DNA from 2 places in the Cellulosimicrobium sp. NPDC030954 genome. Region 1 is predicted to be linked to the other one. Evidence: predicted binding sites of a transcription regulator. Region 1 holds the regulator's gene; the other holds the start of a gene.

What was found. The regulator HspR, encoded in region 1, represses chaperone genes until heat shock. The targets are predictions, from matches to a motif close to AAGTTGAGTCNNNNNGACTCAACTT.
Region 2: a site for HspR is predicted at 4,517-4,541, ahead of clpB (ATP-dependent chaperone ClpB). Genes of this name have one in related genera too.

What each region holds. Positions count from the first base shown of each region.
Region 1 covers NZ_JBVIFN010000005.1:288,226-295,773, forward strand. The annotation lists gene ACZ402_RS12735 (DnaJ C-terminal domain-containing protein) at 1-987, shown strand, start outside; gene ACZ402_RS12740 (heat shock protein transcriptional repressor HspR) at 1,025-1,534, shown strand; gene ACZ402_RS12745 (phosphotransferase family protein) at 1,557-2,285, opposite strand; gene ACZ402_RS12750 (DUF1540 domain-containing protein) at 2,494-2,802, shown strand; gene ACZ402_RS12755 (hypothetical protein) at 2,931-3,728, opposite strand; gene ACZ402_RS12760 (sigma-70 family RNA polymerase sigma factor) at 3,904-7,548, shown strand, end outside.
Region 2 covers NZ_JBVIFN010000001.1:202,415-209,962, forward strand. The annotation lists gene ACZ402_RS00845 (enoyl-CoA hydratase/isomerase family protein) at 117-1,448, shown strand; gene ACZ402_RS00850 (ThuA domain-containing protein) at 1,539-2,624, opposite strand; gene ACZ402_RS00855 (LppM family (lipo)protein) at 2,986-4,299, opposite strand; gene clpB (ATP-dependent chaperone ClpB) at 4,594-7,215, shown strand; gene ACZ402_RS00865 (diacylglycerol/lipid kinase family protein) at 7,353-7,548, shown strand, end outside.

The sequences.
Region 1 (7,548 bases):
GGACAGGACTGGATGGAGAAGGACTTCTACGCCGCGCTCGGCGTCCCCAAGGACGCCGACGACGCCACGATCAAGAAGGCCTACCGCAAGCTCGCGCGCAAGTACCACCCTGACCAGAACCAGGGTGACGCGGGCGCCGAGGCCAAGTTCAAGGAGATCGGCGAGGCGTACGCCGTGCTGTCGGACGCCAAGGAGCGCGAGCAGTACGACGCGATCCGGGCGATGGCCGGCGGCGGTGCCCGCTTCTCCGCGGGTCCCGGCGGCGCCGGGGGCGCGGGCTTCGAGGACGTGTTCGGCGGCATGTTCGGCGGCGGCGGCCCGGGCGGCACCCGGGTCCGCTACTCGACCGGCGGCCAGGGCGCGGGCGGCTTCGAGGACATCCTCGGCTCGATGTTCGGCGGCGGGGGAGCGCAGCAGTTCGGCGGCGGTCCCCGCCCGCGGGCCGGGTCGGACGTCGCCGCGGCCACGACCCTCCCGTTCCGTCAGGCGGTCGAGGGCTCCACCGTCACCTTCACGGTCGACGGCCGCAACGTCACCACCCGCATCCCGCCGGGCGTGCGCGACGGCCAGAAGATCCGGCTGCGCGGCAAGGGCCGCCCCGGCATGGCGGGCGGCCCCGACGGCGACCTCGTCGTCACCGTCCACGTCACCCCCCACCCGGTGTTCTCGCTCGACGGGAACAACCTGCGGATCACGGTCCCGGTGACGTTCCCCGAGGCCGCGCTCGGCGCCACCATCGCCGTGCCGACGCTCGACGGCTCGACTGTCAAGGTCAAGGTGCCGGCCGGCACGCCGTCGGGGCGCACGCTGCGCGTCCGGGGCCGCGGCGTGAAGACCGCGAAGTCGACCGGCGACCTGCTCGTCACGGTCCAGGTCGCCGTGCCGCAGAAGCTCTCGAAGGCCGCGCGCGAGGCCGTCGAGACGTTCGCCGCCGAGACCGCCGACCAGGACGTGCGGGCCGACCTGCTCCGCCAGGCCGCGGAGTGACCGGCGCCCGGAGCGCCGGCTCGGGAAGGAGGCCCGGATGACCGCGTACCGCACGGACGACGCCCAGACGGGTCCGGACGTGACGCCCGACGTCGACCAGGACGCGCCCGTCCTCGTCATCTCGCAGGCCGCCGCGCTCGCGGGCATGCACCCGCAGACGCTGCGCCAGTACGACCGCCTCGGCCTCGTGGTGCCGCGCCGCACCCAGGGCCGGGGTCGGCGCTACTCGCTGCACGACATCGCGAAGCTGCTCGAGGTGCAGCGCCTCAGCCACGACGAGGGCATCAACCTCGCGGGCATCCAGCGCATCCTCGCGCTCGAGTCGCGGGTCGAGCGCCTGGAGCGCCGCATCGAGGCGCTCTCCGCGCGCGTCGAGCCCGGTGGACGGGTGTTCGCGGCCGCCGCGAGCGGCGACGTCGTCGTGGTGCCGCGCGGGCGCAGCGTGCGCCGCGGGGTCGAGGAGGCGCTGCGCGAGACGCTCGTCGAGCACGGCGAGGCGCGCGCGCTCGTCATCTGGCGGCCCCGGCACGACGACGCGGGGTCCTGACCTGCGGCGATCCGCCGTGCGCTCAGCTCCGGCGGGCCTCGCGCGCGACGAGCGCCACGGCGGCCGGGACGAGCGCGACCTCCGAGGGGTCGAGTCCGGGGTCCGCGGCGCGGGTCCGCGCGGCGGCGTCGAGGTGCCCCACGAGCGCCGGGTCGGCCAGGTGGAGGAACGCGTCCAGCAGGACCCGTGCGCCGGGCGCGAGCTCGTCGTCCTCGTCGGCGGCGACCTCCGCGAGGACGACGGCGGTCACGGCGAGGTCGAGGCCGGCCGGTCCGAGCCGGGCGTTCGTCCAGTGGAGGACGGCCGGGCCGTCGGCGGTGAGCACGACGTTCGCCGGGTGCAGGTCGAGGTGCAGGACGCACGGATGCCCGCCGGCGGTCTCGTCGAGGGCTGCGGACGACGGCGCGGTGAGCGCCGCGTACGCGGGCTCGCCCCGCGCCGGGGGCGGGACCGCGTGCAGCGCGTCGTGCAGCGCGACGAGGGTCCGGGCCGACGCGGCGAGCGACGTCCGGCCGCCGAGGATCGACTGCAGGAGCGTCGGGCCCCGCAGGAGCTCCATGGTGAGGTCGCCGTCCGTCGCGGCGTCGACGCGCGGGGCGGGGAAGCCCGCGGCGCGCACGTGCCGCATGACCTCCGCGGTGCCGACCGAGTCGGCCCCGGAGCGCGAGCGCCGCAGGACGCGGTCGGCGCCGACCGCGTACAGGTCGGCGTCGGCGCCCGAGAACAGTGGCGCGCCGGGCGAGGTGGCCATGAGAACGACGCTACGCCTCTCCCGCCCTCCTGACGAGGACCCGGCATCGGCGCTGGTCAGGCAGTTCCGCAAGAATGTCGTGCGCTAATTCATTGCTATTTCTGCATTTCTTAGCAAGGCCTTCCTTGCTATACACCGCAGAATTCCGGGAATACCGTGGAGGTGGAAGCCCGGCCCGCCACGGGTCCTCGGAGAACAGGAGATCGCGATGAGCAGCCTCACGGAGATGCCCCAGGTCGTCGAGTGTTCCATCGACGGCTGCGGCTACAACCACGACCACGGGTGCCACGCCGGCGCGGTGACCATCGCCGGTCACGCGGGCGACGCCGAGTGCGCGACCTTCATCCCGTTGGGGACCAAGGGCGGCCTCGAGAAGGTGCTCGCGCACGTCGGGGCGTGCCAGCGCACCGAGTGCGTCCACAACTCCTCGCTGGAGTGCTCGGCCCCGTCGATCCGCGTGGGCGCCGGCGCGTCCGGCGAGGACAAGGCCGACTGCCTCACCTTCACCCCGCGCTGACGCGCGACCTCAGACCTCCTCGGAGGCGGCCGGTCACCTACCGGCCGCAGACGCCCCCGGACGCCCCGTCCGCGCGCTCGCCCGCGCGGCCGGGGCGTCGCTGCGTCGTCGGCGGTCGTCGGCGGTCGTCAGCGCTGCAGCGCGTCGAGCAGCTGGACGGCGGCGGTGTGGGTGCGGGGGAGCGGTTCGACCCAGACGCGCGGCGGTCGCCGCAGGATCGCCGTGACGCCCAGCGCGAGCCCCGTGCGCTCGATGTTGTGGCGGAGCACGGTGCGCAGCGTGTCGTCGTCGACACCGCGCTCCCCGAGGACGACGAAGAGCCCGTTGCCGAGGGAGGCCATGGGGTGGCCGTCGCCGAACGTGTGCGTGAGCGCACGACCCATCGCCGCCGACCGTGCGAAGCGCTGCCACCCGGTCAGGTGCTCGAGCGCGACGTCCACGACGAGCAGCCCGTGCGTCGCTGTGGCGTCGACCCCCGCGCGCTGCGCGACGCCGTACGTCTCCCGGAGCCGCTGGGCCAGGTACTGGGACGTCGCGAGGCCGGACTCGGGGTCCATCACCTCGGGCGTCACGGGGGTCGCCTCGTAGCCGTCGGACCACCCGACCGCGACCGCCCGGAGCAGGTCGGTCCCGGGCTCGCGGTCGTGCGCCCGGTACAGGCACACCACGTCGTCGATGGCCTCGCCGATCCCGACCCCCGCCTCGGCCCGCACCCGACCGAGCCGTTCGGCCGCCGGTGTGCCGTCCCGCTCCTCGCACAGCGCCTCGACGAGCGCGTCGACGGCAGGGTGGTACCAGTCGCCCGGTCGCAGCCAGACGCTCTCGGCGCTCGCGCGACGCCAGCGCTCGCGCACGGCGTCGGGAGCGGGCACGGTGTACCCGTGGAGGTGGTCCATGTAGATGAGACGGCCGAGCGGCCGATCCATGACGCGGGTCGGCGAAGAAGTTTCCAGGACGCCGGGTCCGGGGTGAAATCGGGCGAACGGGGACGACTCCGGCCGTTACCGTTCCGTCGTCGGAAGCCCTCTGCCCCGAAGTTGGACGGGCGTCTACTATGGCCACCGTACGCCTCGGATCGGGGCGGTCTCCGGGGCGGGTGACATGACGCAGGCGCAGGAACGGGTGTGGAGCGAGGCGTTCAGCGACGCCGAGCTCATCACAGCCGTGCGCGAGGGCGACACCAGCGCCTACGGCGCGCTCTACGAGCGCCACGCCGCCGCGGCCCGGACGGTCGCGCGCCAGTACGTCCGCTCGACCGCCGACGCCGACGACGTCGTCTCCGACGCGTTCGCCCGCACGCTCTCCGTGCTGCAGGGCGGGGGCGGGCCCGACGTCACCTTCCGCGCCTACCTCTTCACCGTCGTCCGACGCCTCTCCTACGACCTCGTCAACGGTGCGCGCCGCACCCAGCCGACCGACGACGAGCGCACGTTCGAGACGGCGTTCGGCCCCATGGCGTCCACCGAGGACCCGACCCTCGAGGGGTTCGAGCGCTCGACGGTCACGCGCGCCTACCAGGACCTCCCCGAGCGGTGGCGCGCCGTGCTCTGGTACACCGAGGTCGAGAACCTCTCCCCGGCCGAGATCGCGCCGATCCTCGGGCTCACCGCGAACGGCGTCTCTGCGCTCGCCTACCGGGCGCGGGAGGGGCTGCGGCAGGCGTACCTCCAGCAGCACCTGACGTCCGTGCCCGCCGAGGAGTGCCGCACGGTCAACGCGCTCCTCGGGTCGTACGTGCGCGGCGGGCTCGCCAAGCGCGAGACGGCGCGCGTGGAGTCGCACCTCGAAGGCTGCGGCGAGTGCCGCGCGCTCGTGCTCGAGCTGGGCGACGTGTCGCACGGCATGCGCGCCGTCATCGCCCCGCTGGTCCTCGGCGTCGGTGCGCTCGGCCTCGTCGGCACGGCGCTCCCGACGGTCGGCGGCGCGGCCGTCGCCGGCGGCGTCGGTGCCGCCCTGCAGGGCGCGTCGAGCGGTGGCGCGGGATCCACCGGCGGTTCCGGTGCGGCCGGCGGGTCCGGCGGCGCGGGGGCGGGCGGTGGCGCCGGCACGGCCGGGACGAGCGCGGCGGGGACCGGCGCCGTCGGTGGCGCGGGTGCCGCCGCGAGCGCCACCGGTGGCACCGGCGCCGCGGTCGGGGCCGGCGCGGCGTCCGTCGGTGGGGCAGCGGCCGCGGCCGGTGGCGCCGCCGCGGGCAGCGGGGCGCTCGCCGCCGCGGGCGCCGGCGGGCTCGTCGCGCTCGTCACGTCCGCGCCGCTCGCTGCGGCCGCCGTCACGGTCGGTGTGCTCACGGTCGCCGGGCTCGGCGTCGCGGGTGCGCTCGGCGCGTTCTCGTCGGACCCGGCGCCCACCCCGACCTCGCAGTCCTCCCCGTCCCCGTCCGCGTCGTCCGCACCGACCACGGGGACCACGACGACGCCGGACCCCACCACCGACCCGACGTCGCCCACGAACATCCCGCCCGCCCCGACCGACCAGACCACCGCCGGGACGGGAGACACGACGGGGATCGGCGACGGGTCCACCGACGGCACCACGCCCGTCGGGTCGACGCCAGGCACGACCACGCCGGGCGGGTCCACCGACCCCGGCACGCCTGCGCCCACCGATCCCGGGGCCGGCACGCCCGGGCCGACCGACCCGGGCACGGGAACGCCCGAGCCCGCGCCGGCGGCCCTCGAGCTGTCGCTCGCCCCGGTCACGCTCGCGGCACGCGTCCCCGCGGACCTCGTCATCACCGCCTCGAACACCGGCGGTCGAGCGGCGGAGGAGGTACTCGTCGACCTCACGCTCCCGGCGGGCGTGTCGACCCCCGGCTCGTCGCTCGTCGCGCGCGGGACGGTCGTCGGCAGCCCCCTGTCCGCGGCCTCGCTCCCGTGCGGCAGCGCGGTGCCCCAGCCGGACGGGACGAGCCTGGTCACGTGCTCGGTCGGCATCCTCGACCCCGGAGAGAGCCAGGAGCTCGTCGTCCGCGTCGAGGCCGAGTCCGGGGGCGACTACCCGCCCTTCGCCGCGTCCGTGCGCGCCACCGGCATCCCGGCGAAGCCGTGGACCTTCCCGTCGGCACCTGTCCAGTACTACGGGCCGGAGGTCCGCGTCGTGGCGCCGTCCGACGGACTGCGGCTGGACAACCCGGGAGAGGGAGTCCTGCGCGTCGTGGTGCGCAACAGCGGCGACCAGCCGCTCGTCGAGCCGCGCCTCACCGTCGACCTCCCGTCCGGCGTGAGCCTCGCCGGCGGGTCCGCCGGCGTGTGGACGTGCACCACGGACGAGGGTCGGAGCGTGACGTGTGCCGCCCCCTCCGGCACGAGCCTCGCGCCCGGCACCGCGTCCACGGTCCCGCTGACGCTCGTCGCGAACCGTGACCGGGCGGTCGAGAAGGCCGTGGTCCGCCTGCGCGGGACGGCCCCGGACGCGCGAGCCGGGAGCGCGGACGCCTCGGTCGACGTGGCCCGGCCGTGGGACGGCGCGGCGTCCGGGGTCGACGGGGAGGGCCCGCGCGTGCAGTGCAGCGCCCGCGGTGAGGCTGGTACCGCGTCCGTGACGGTCCCCTTCACGAACCGCACGACGTACGGCGATCTGCGGGCAGCGCTCGTGGTCGGCGGTGCCACCCACGACGCCGTTCCGGTCGCCTCGGGCCGGAGCGTCGACCTGCGCAGCGGGACCGGGGGCTGGCTGCCCGCCGGGGACGCACGCGTCGTCCTGTCGACCACGGTGGCGGGGCAGCAGTTCACCCACGAGATCGTCGCCGGCGAGCACCCGGCGATCGACTGCTTCGACTGGAAGCCGGTCACGGGCGCGGCGAGGGCGACGGCGACCTGGGCGGTGGCGCCCGGGGCCGGCATCGGCACGTCCGTCGTGACCGGCACGTTCCACAACCCGTACGCCGTGACCACGCTCCGCGTCGGGATGTCGACGCCGCACGGCGACGCCGCACCGGTCGACGTGGCCCCGGGAGCGGACGCGACGTTCACCGTGGACGCGAAGGCGCTGTCCGTCCCGGCCGGGACGGCGACGTTCACCGCCGAGCGGGTGTCCCCCGCCGGGCCTGGTACGCACACCGTCGAGGCGGCGTACGACGCGGTGACGTACTCCCCGCGGTGGGCGCAGACCGCACATGTCGACGCGCTGTGGCAGGACGGGTCGGTCAAGCTTGTCGGCACGCTGACCAACGACTCGCCCGAGGCGGTCGACGCGCGGATGCTGGGCGGCGCCTACGGCGACTCCGGCCCTGTGCAGAAGATCGCGCCCTGGCAGACCGCCACGTTCACGATCGACACGCGGTCGCTCGACGTGAAGCCGGGCACGGTCTCGTTCCGCCAGTACCGGTCGGTGCTCGGCACCGGCTTCGCCGACTCCACGCTCACCGCGTCGCACCGCGGCGCGACGTACGTCCCGGACTGGTCGGCGACCCTCACGGCGGTGACGCAGTGCGCGGCCGGCGCGGACGGCGTCGTGCTGACCGTGGGGCTGCGCAACGACTCGGGCGAGACGACGCACGTCGTTGCGCACACCCCGTTCGGCGCGCGCGACCTCGGCGACGTGGCACCAGGCGGCAGCGCGAGCGCCGACATCGCCGCGGGAGCGCTCGCGGTGAAGGGCGGGACCGCCACGTTCGAGCTGTCCCGCACCGTCCTCGGGACGCCGTTCAGGCAGAAGATGACGGCGGGCTTCGAGGCACGCGACTGCGCGGTCGTCCAGCCTGCCGCGAGCCTCGTGCTGGGCGAGGCCACCTATGACGACGCGCGG
Region 2 (7,548 bases), on a different contig from region 1:
ACCGCGACCTCACGCTGACAGCTCACAGGCGCGGCGAGTCGTCAGCGTGAGGTCGTCGTAGGGGGCGACGTGCTGCCGACACGTCCGGGGGGCGGGCCGGGGGTAGCGTGGCGCGCGTGACGAGCGAGATCATCGCCCGCGTCGACGACGGCGTCGGGCACCTCACCCTGGACCGTCCGCGCGCGCTCAACGCGCTCGGCTACGCCATGCTCGGCGAGATCGCCGACGTGCTGGAGGAGTGGCGCGTCGACCCGACCGTGCGTGTCGTGCTGCTCGACGGCGCCGGTGACCGCGGCCTGTGCGCGGGCGGCGACGTCCGCGCGCTGCACGCGTCGATCGTGGCCGGGGAGCAGGCCGAGGCCCGCCGCTACTTCCGGCGCGAGTACGCGGTCGACGCGGCGCTCGCGGAGCTGCCCGTGCCCGTCGTGACGATCATGGACGGCATCACCATGGGCGGCGGCGTCGGTCTCGGCGCGCACGCCCCGGTCCGCGTCGTCACCGAGCGGTCGCGGGTCGCGATGCCGGAGACGCGGATCGGCTTCACGCCCGACGTCGGCGGCTCCTGGCTCCTCGCCCGTGCACCCGGGCGGCTGGGGGAGATGCTCGCGCTCGGCGCCGTGACGATGGACGCCGCCGACGCGCTCTTCGTCGGGCTCGCCGACCACTACGTGCCGAGCGAGCGGCTGCCCGTGCTGGCGGCAGACCTCGCCGCGCTCGCGACCGCGGGGGTCGACCCGTTCGACGTCGAGGACGTGCGGGAGGTCGTGCGCCGCCACGCGCTGCCGGCGCCGGTCTCGCGCCTCGTCACCCGGCAGGCGGCGGTCGAGGCCGCGTACGCGGCGGACACGGTGCCCGAGATCGTGGCGCGGCTGCGGGCCGCCGCCCGGGACGGGGACGAGCAGGCCGGCGCCGAGGCCGACGAGCTCGAGCGGCTCTCGCCGACCGCCGTCACCGTGGCGCTCGCGGCCGTGCGCAGCGCGCGCGACCTCCCGGACCTGCGCGCGGCGCTGGAGCAGGAGTACGGCCTCGTCTCCTGGTTCGTCGACACGCAGCACGACCTCGTCGAGGGCGTCCGCGCGCAGCTCGTCGACAAGGACCGCGACCCCCAGTGGCGCCCGGCGACGCTCGCCGAGGTCGACCCCGCGCTCGGCGCCGAGGCGCTCGCGTACGTCCCCGCCGAGCCCCTGTGGGACGACGCGCTCAGCCCGCGCCTCGCGCGCCGGGCGGTCGAGGCCGTCGTCCGCCGGTTCAGCGAGGACGAGCCGACCGCGGAGGAGCTCGCGGAGGCGGCCGAGGACCTCGTGGTCGAGCTCGTCCGGCGGCGCGACGACGGCGGCACGGTCGTGCACCTCGCGGACTCGTGCGGCGGGCACTTCCTGGACGGGTACTGGCCCGCGGTGAGGTTCGACGCCGTGGGCGACGTCGTCGAGGTCACCGTCGAGTCCTGAGACGCCGGCACGCGCGACGCCCGCCGGAGGACGCCGAAGCGGCCACGCCCGGAAGGCGTGGCCGCTTCGGTCGGGGCCGAGCTCCCGAGGTCAGGAGACGAGCGTCTGCTGCCACTCGATCAGGTCGGCGATCTTCGCGACGAGCGTCTCGTCCTGGAGGCCGTGCGCCTTCCCCTTGGCCTGCTTGAGGATGTGGATCGCGTCGGCGTGCTCGCCCGCGTCCGCGGCGGCCTCGGCCCGGTCGAGGTAGTCGCTCACCCCGGCGGAGAGCTTCTCCGCGCGGTTCGAGCCCGTCGAGAGCGACGTCACGATGCCGTCGACCTCCTTGAAGGTGACGCAGTCACCGCCGCCGCTCACCTTCCCGGCCGTCCACTCGATGCCGCCCGCGAGGTGCGCGAGGAACAGCGGGTCGGAGTACGACGAGTCGACATGGCCGGCGCCCTCGTACCAGGACCGTCCGCCCTCGAAGTTCTGGCACCAGGCCAGGGGGTGGTCGTCGCCCATGGCGTCGCGGCCGGGGTTGTAGGTCGACTCGTCCAGCGTGATGAGGACGTGCACGTCCTCCCGCGGGTTGCTCGTGAAGTTGTACCACTCGTCGAACCTCGTCCACTCCGCGGGGAGCATCTCGGTCGACGGGTGGCCCGGGCTCTCGATCCGCATCGTGGCCGTCTGCTGGGCCGGGTGGCTCTTGAACCGCGCCGACCCGCCGCTGAGCTCGCTGTACCACGGCACCGCGTGCATGGTGTCGGTCGCGGCGTGCAGGCCGACGTACCCGCCACCGTCGCGGATGTAGCCCTGGAGAGCCGCGAGCTCCGAGTCGTTCAGCAGGCGGGGCCGGGCGGGGTCCTGGTTGTTGGTGCCGTCGACGGGAGACGCGAAGAGGATCGTCGCGTACTGCCCGAGGTCCTCGGCGCTCGTGAACGGCGTCGTGTCGAGCGTCAGCTCGGGCTGCCGCGAGTCCCACACGTCGACCGTGAACCCGCGCTCTTCGCCGATGGCGATGACCGCCTCCGTGGTCTCGTCGATGTGCGAGTGGCGGAAGCCGAGAGTCTCGCCGACGACGAGGACCTTGTACTCGTCGTCGGCCGCGCTCGCCGGAACCGCGGCGACCCCGACCGCGAGCGCGCTACCTGCCGCTGCCAGGCCCGTGGCCAGGCGCCAGACGTGATGCTTCATGGTGACTCCTCATTGAGTGGACCGTTGTGCCCCCCGGTCGTCGAGCACCCAGGCACCCGGCGGCTTCGGGTGACCGTATATCGGCCGGCGACTAAAAGGCAATGCCGATAAACAAATACGGGTCATCGCGCGGCTCTCACCTGGCGGTCGGCCGGTGGAGCGTCCGGCGCACCGCGTCACGGACCCGGCGGTCGCCCGGCCGGGTGCCGCCGCGGCTCGCGGCCGCGGTCGGGCCCCGCAAAGGTCGGGGACGCACGACGGCCCGCCCCGGTCTCGGGGCGGGCCGTCGTGGGTGGTGCTGCGGGTCAGCGGCCGCGCGGCACAGGCTGCGCGGCACCGACCGAGCGGGTGCTCGCGACCGTCACTCGGGCGGCGGGCGCAGGCGCGTCGCGTCGTCGATCTCGTCGTCCGGGCCGGCGGGGGCCGCGGGGCCGTCCGGCCCCGGTGCGCCCGGCTGCGGCGGGAGCGGCTGGGTCGGGGCGGGCTGCTGGTACGGCGGCAGCGGCTGGGTCGCGCCCGGCGGGACGGGCGGCTGCGCGGGGAGCGGCGTCGTCGGCGACGACTGCGGGTGCGGCGCGCCGGGAGGGGCGTACGGGGCCGCGCCCGGGTAGCCGCCCTGCGGCTGCGGCGGGGCCGGCGGCTGGGCGCCGTACGGGCCCGGGGCCGGGGGCTGCGCCCCGTAGCCCTGCGGGGCCCCGGGCTGGCCGGGGTAGGCGCCCGGCTGCTGGCCCGGCTGACCCGGGTAGCCACCCGGCTGCTGGCCCGGGTACTGACCCTGCTGTCCGGGGTAGCCGCCCTGCTGACCCGGCTGCTGCTGGCCCGGGTAGGCGCCCGGCTGCCCCGGGTACTGGCCCTGGGGCTGGCCGGGGTACTGGCCGGGCTGACCAGGCTGACCGGGCGCGGGGTAGGCGCCGGGCTGGCCCGGGTAGCCGCCCTGCTGGAAGCCGGCCGCCTGGCCGTCCTGCGTGCCCGGCTTGGAGCGGAGCACGAGCCAGAGCACGAGGCCGATGATGCCGAGCAGCACGACGCCGCCGATCACGAACCACAGCCACGCGAGAGAGCCCGAGTCCGACGAATCGCTCGCGCTCTCGCCGCCGTCGGGTGCGGTGGCGCCGTCGGAGTCGGTGGTCTCGTCCGAGCCCTCGTCGCCCGTGCCGGCCGAGCCGCCCGCGACGGCCGAGCCGCGCGCCGTCATCTCGTTGACCTCGCCGACGACCGGCGTCCACGTCACGGTGTTGCCGTCGACGGTGCCGTTGGACTCGGCGACCTCGCCCGGGAAGGTGATGGCGACCCTGATGTCCAGGCTGTCCATCATCTGCCGCGTCATCTCGTCGCCGGCCGCGTCGCCGGTCTCGGGGTTGAACTCCTCGCCCGTCATGTCCATCGAGCCGCTCACCACGTACTCGTCGCCCTCGCGCGTGACGGAGATGGAGTCGGTGGCGCCGGTGTCGAGCTGGGAGATGGGCTGGTCGGCGTACGTGATCTTGGTGCCGGTGTAGCCGTCCTGTGCGTACGGCTCCTGCGTCGCGCCGTCGGGCAGGTCGGACTCCATCTCGGAGCCCATCTGGTCCCACATCTCCTGCGGGTCCATGTCCAGGGACTGGGCCATCTCGTCGGAGAACGCCATGACGACGCTGCCGTCGAACGTGTCGTCCTCGTTGAGGGTGATGGCCATGTCCATCCTCATGCACCCCGCGAGGAACAGTGCGAGGGTGGCGAAGAGGGCGCCGAGGCCGAGTCGTCTGCGCAAGGGTGAGGAGTTCACCGGCCCAGCATGTCGCGGATCGTCGCCCGAGGCGAGGGTCGAAGCCGATTTGAGACGGAATGCGTCCGGGAGTTCATCCGCTCCGGACGACGGACCGTCGAGAGGTCGGGGACGGGGCTGACGAACTAAGTTGAGCGGAATACACTCAACTTCGGAGTCGTTCCACTGGTCAGACCATCTTTCGAGCACCACACCGGAGCACCCATGGAAACGAAGTTCACCACGATGTCGCAGCAGGCGATCGGCGAGGCGATCCAGACCGCGTCGGCCGCCGGCAACCCGCAGCTCGAGCCCACGCACCTCCTCGCCGCGCTGCTCACGCAGGAGGGCGGGGTCGCCGTCGGGCTCCTCGACGCCGTCGGCGCGGACAAGCAGGCCGTCGGCCAGAAGGTGCGCGCGGCCCTCGTCGCGCTCCCCACGGCGAGCGGGTCCGCCGTCGCGCAGCCGACGCCGTCGCGCGCCACGTCGACCGCGCTCGACAACGCCGCGAAGGAGGCGCAGGCCCTCGGCGACGAATACGTCTCCACCGAGCACCTGCTGCTCGGCATCGCCGCGGGATCCTCGCAGGCCGCGACGATCCTGCAGCAGGCTGGCGCGACCGCCGAGGCCCTGCGCTCCGCGCTGCCCGCCGTCCGCGGGAGCGCGCGCGTGACGAGCCCCAACCCCGAGGGGACCTACAAGGCGCTCGAGCAGTACGGGACCGACCTCACGGCCGCGGCCGCCGAGGGCAAGCTCGACCCCGTCATCGGCCGCGACTCCGAGATCCGACGGGTCGTGCAGGTGCTCAGCCGCCGCACCAAGAACAACCCGGTGCTCATCGGCGAGCCGGGCGTCGGCAAGACGGCCGTCGTCGAGGGTCTCGCCCAGCGCATCGTCGCGGGCGACGTCCCGACCTCGCTCCAGGGCAAGCGCCTCGTGTCGCTCGACCTCGCGAGCATGGTCGCGGGCGCGAAGTACCGCGGCGAGTTCGAGGAGCGACTCAAGGCCGTCCTGGAGGAGATCAAGTCCTCCGACGGCGAGGTCGTCACGTTCATCGACGAGCTGCACACGGTCGTCGGGGCGGGCGCGGGCGGCGAGGGCGCCATGGACGCGGGCAACATGCTCAAGCCGATGCTCGCGCGCGGCGAGCTGCGCCTCGTCGGCGCGACCACGCTCGACGAGTACCGCGAGTACATCGAGAAGGACCCGGCGCTCGAGCGCCGGTTCCAGCAGGTGTTCGTCGGCGAGCCCTCGGTGGAGGACACGGTCGCGATCCTGCGCGGGCTCAAGGAGCGGTACGAGGCGCACCACAAGGTGACGATCGCCGACTCGGCGCTCGTCGCGGCGGCGTCGCTCTCCGACCGGTACATCACCGGCCGCCAGCTCCCGGACAAGGCGATCGACCTCGTCGACGAGGCGGCGTCGCGCCTGCGCATGGAGCTCGACTCGTCGCCGATCGAGATCGACGAGCTGCAGCGCGCCGTCACGCGCCTCGAGATGGAGGAGGTCGTGCTGTCCGAGTCGACCGACCCCGCGTCGCTCGAACGCCTCGAGAAGCTGCGCGCCGACCTCGCGGACCGTCGTGAGGAGCTCGCGGCCCTCACCGCGCGGTGGGAGGCCGAGAAGGCGGGTCACAACCGCGTCGGCGACCTGCGCGCGAAGCTCGACGAGCTGCGCGTCCAGGTCGAGCGCGCGATCCGCGAGGGCGACCTCGAGACCGCGGGCCGCCTGCAGTACGGCGAGATCCCGCAGGTGCAGCGCGAGCTCGACGAGGCCGAGGCGGCCGAGCAGGCCGACGACGCGTTCGCCGCGTCCGGCCCCGAGGCCGCGCCGATGATCGCGGACAAGGTCGGCGCCGACGAGATCGCGGAGGTCGTGTCCGCGTGGACGGGCATCCCCGCCGGCCGCATGCTCCAGGGCGAGAGCGAGAAGCTCCTGCACATGGAGGAGGTCATCGGGGAGCGCCTCATCGGCCAGCAGGCCGCCGTCCGCTCCGTGTCCGACGCCGTCCGCCGCTCGCGCGCGGGCGTCGCCGACCCGGACCGCCCCACGGGCTCGTTCCTCTTCCTCGGCCCCACGGGCGTCGGCAAGACGGAGCTCGCGAAGTCGCTCGCCGACTTCCTCTTCGACGACGAGCGCGCCATGGTGCGCATCGACATGTCCGAGTACTCCGAGAAGCACTCGGTCGCCCGGCTCGTCGGCGCGCCCCCCGGGTACGTCGGCTACGAGGAGGGCGGCCAGCTCACCGAGGCCGTGCGGCGTCGGCCGTACTCGGTCGTGCTGCTCGACGAGGTCGAGAAGGCGCACCCCGAGGTCTTCGACATCCTCCTGCAGGTGCTCGACGACGGCCGTCTCACCGACGGCCAGGGCCGCACGGTCGACTTCCGCAACGTCATCCTCGTGCTGACGTCGAACCTCGGCTCGCAGTTCCTCGTCGACCCGATGCTCGACGACGCGGAGAAGCGCGAGGCCGTCATGAGCACGGTGCGAGCGTCCTTCAAGCCAGAGTTCCTCAACCGGCTCGACGACGTCATCGTGTTCGAGCCGCTGACGATCGAGGAGCTCGGCCGGATCGTCGACATCCAGGTCGCCGCGCTCGGCCGGCGCCTCGCGGACCGGCGCATCACGCTCGACGTGACGACGGCCGCCCGCGAGTGGCTCGCGCTCGAGGGCTTCGACCCGGCGTACGGGGCGCGCCCGCTGCGCCGCCTCGTGCAGCGCGAGATCGGCGACCGCCTCGCGCGGATGCTGCTCTCGGGCGACGTCGCCGACGGCGACGTGGTGCGCGTCGACCGCGACCCCGAGGCCGAAGGGCTGACCCTCGGGACGGAGATCCTCACGGCCTGACGTCCTGTCCGACGGGCCCCGGGTCCTCTGCCGCCGTCGTGACCGAGCGGCGCAGAGAACCCGGGGTCCCCCTGTCCGCGCGGATGGGGCTGCCCCCGTACCGCGCGTCCTCACGGCCGCCGGGACATACTCGGTCCGTGCCGACCGACGAGACGACCGAGACCCAGAACACCGCTCCGCAGCGCCCCGACGTCGGGCCCCACCGCTCGGCCGTGATCGTCAACCCGAACCGGGTGGAGGGTCTGGACGCGCTGCGCGACCTCATCGTCGCGCGGCTCACCGAGGCGGGGTGGCCGGAGCCCGCGTGGCTCGAGACGACGGCCGAGGACCCGG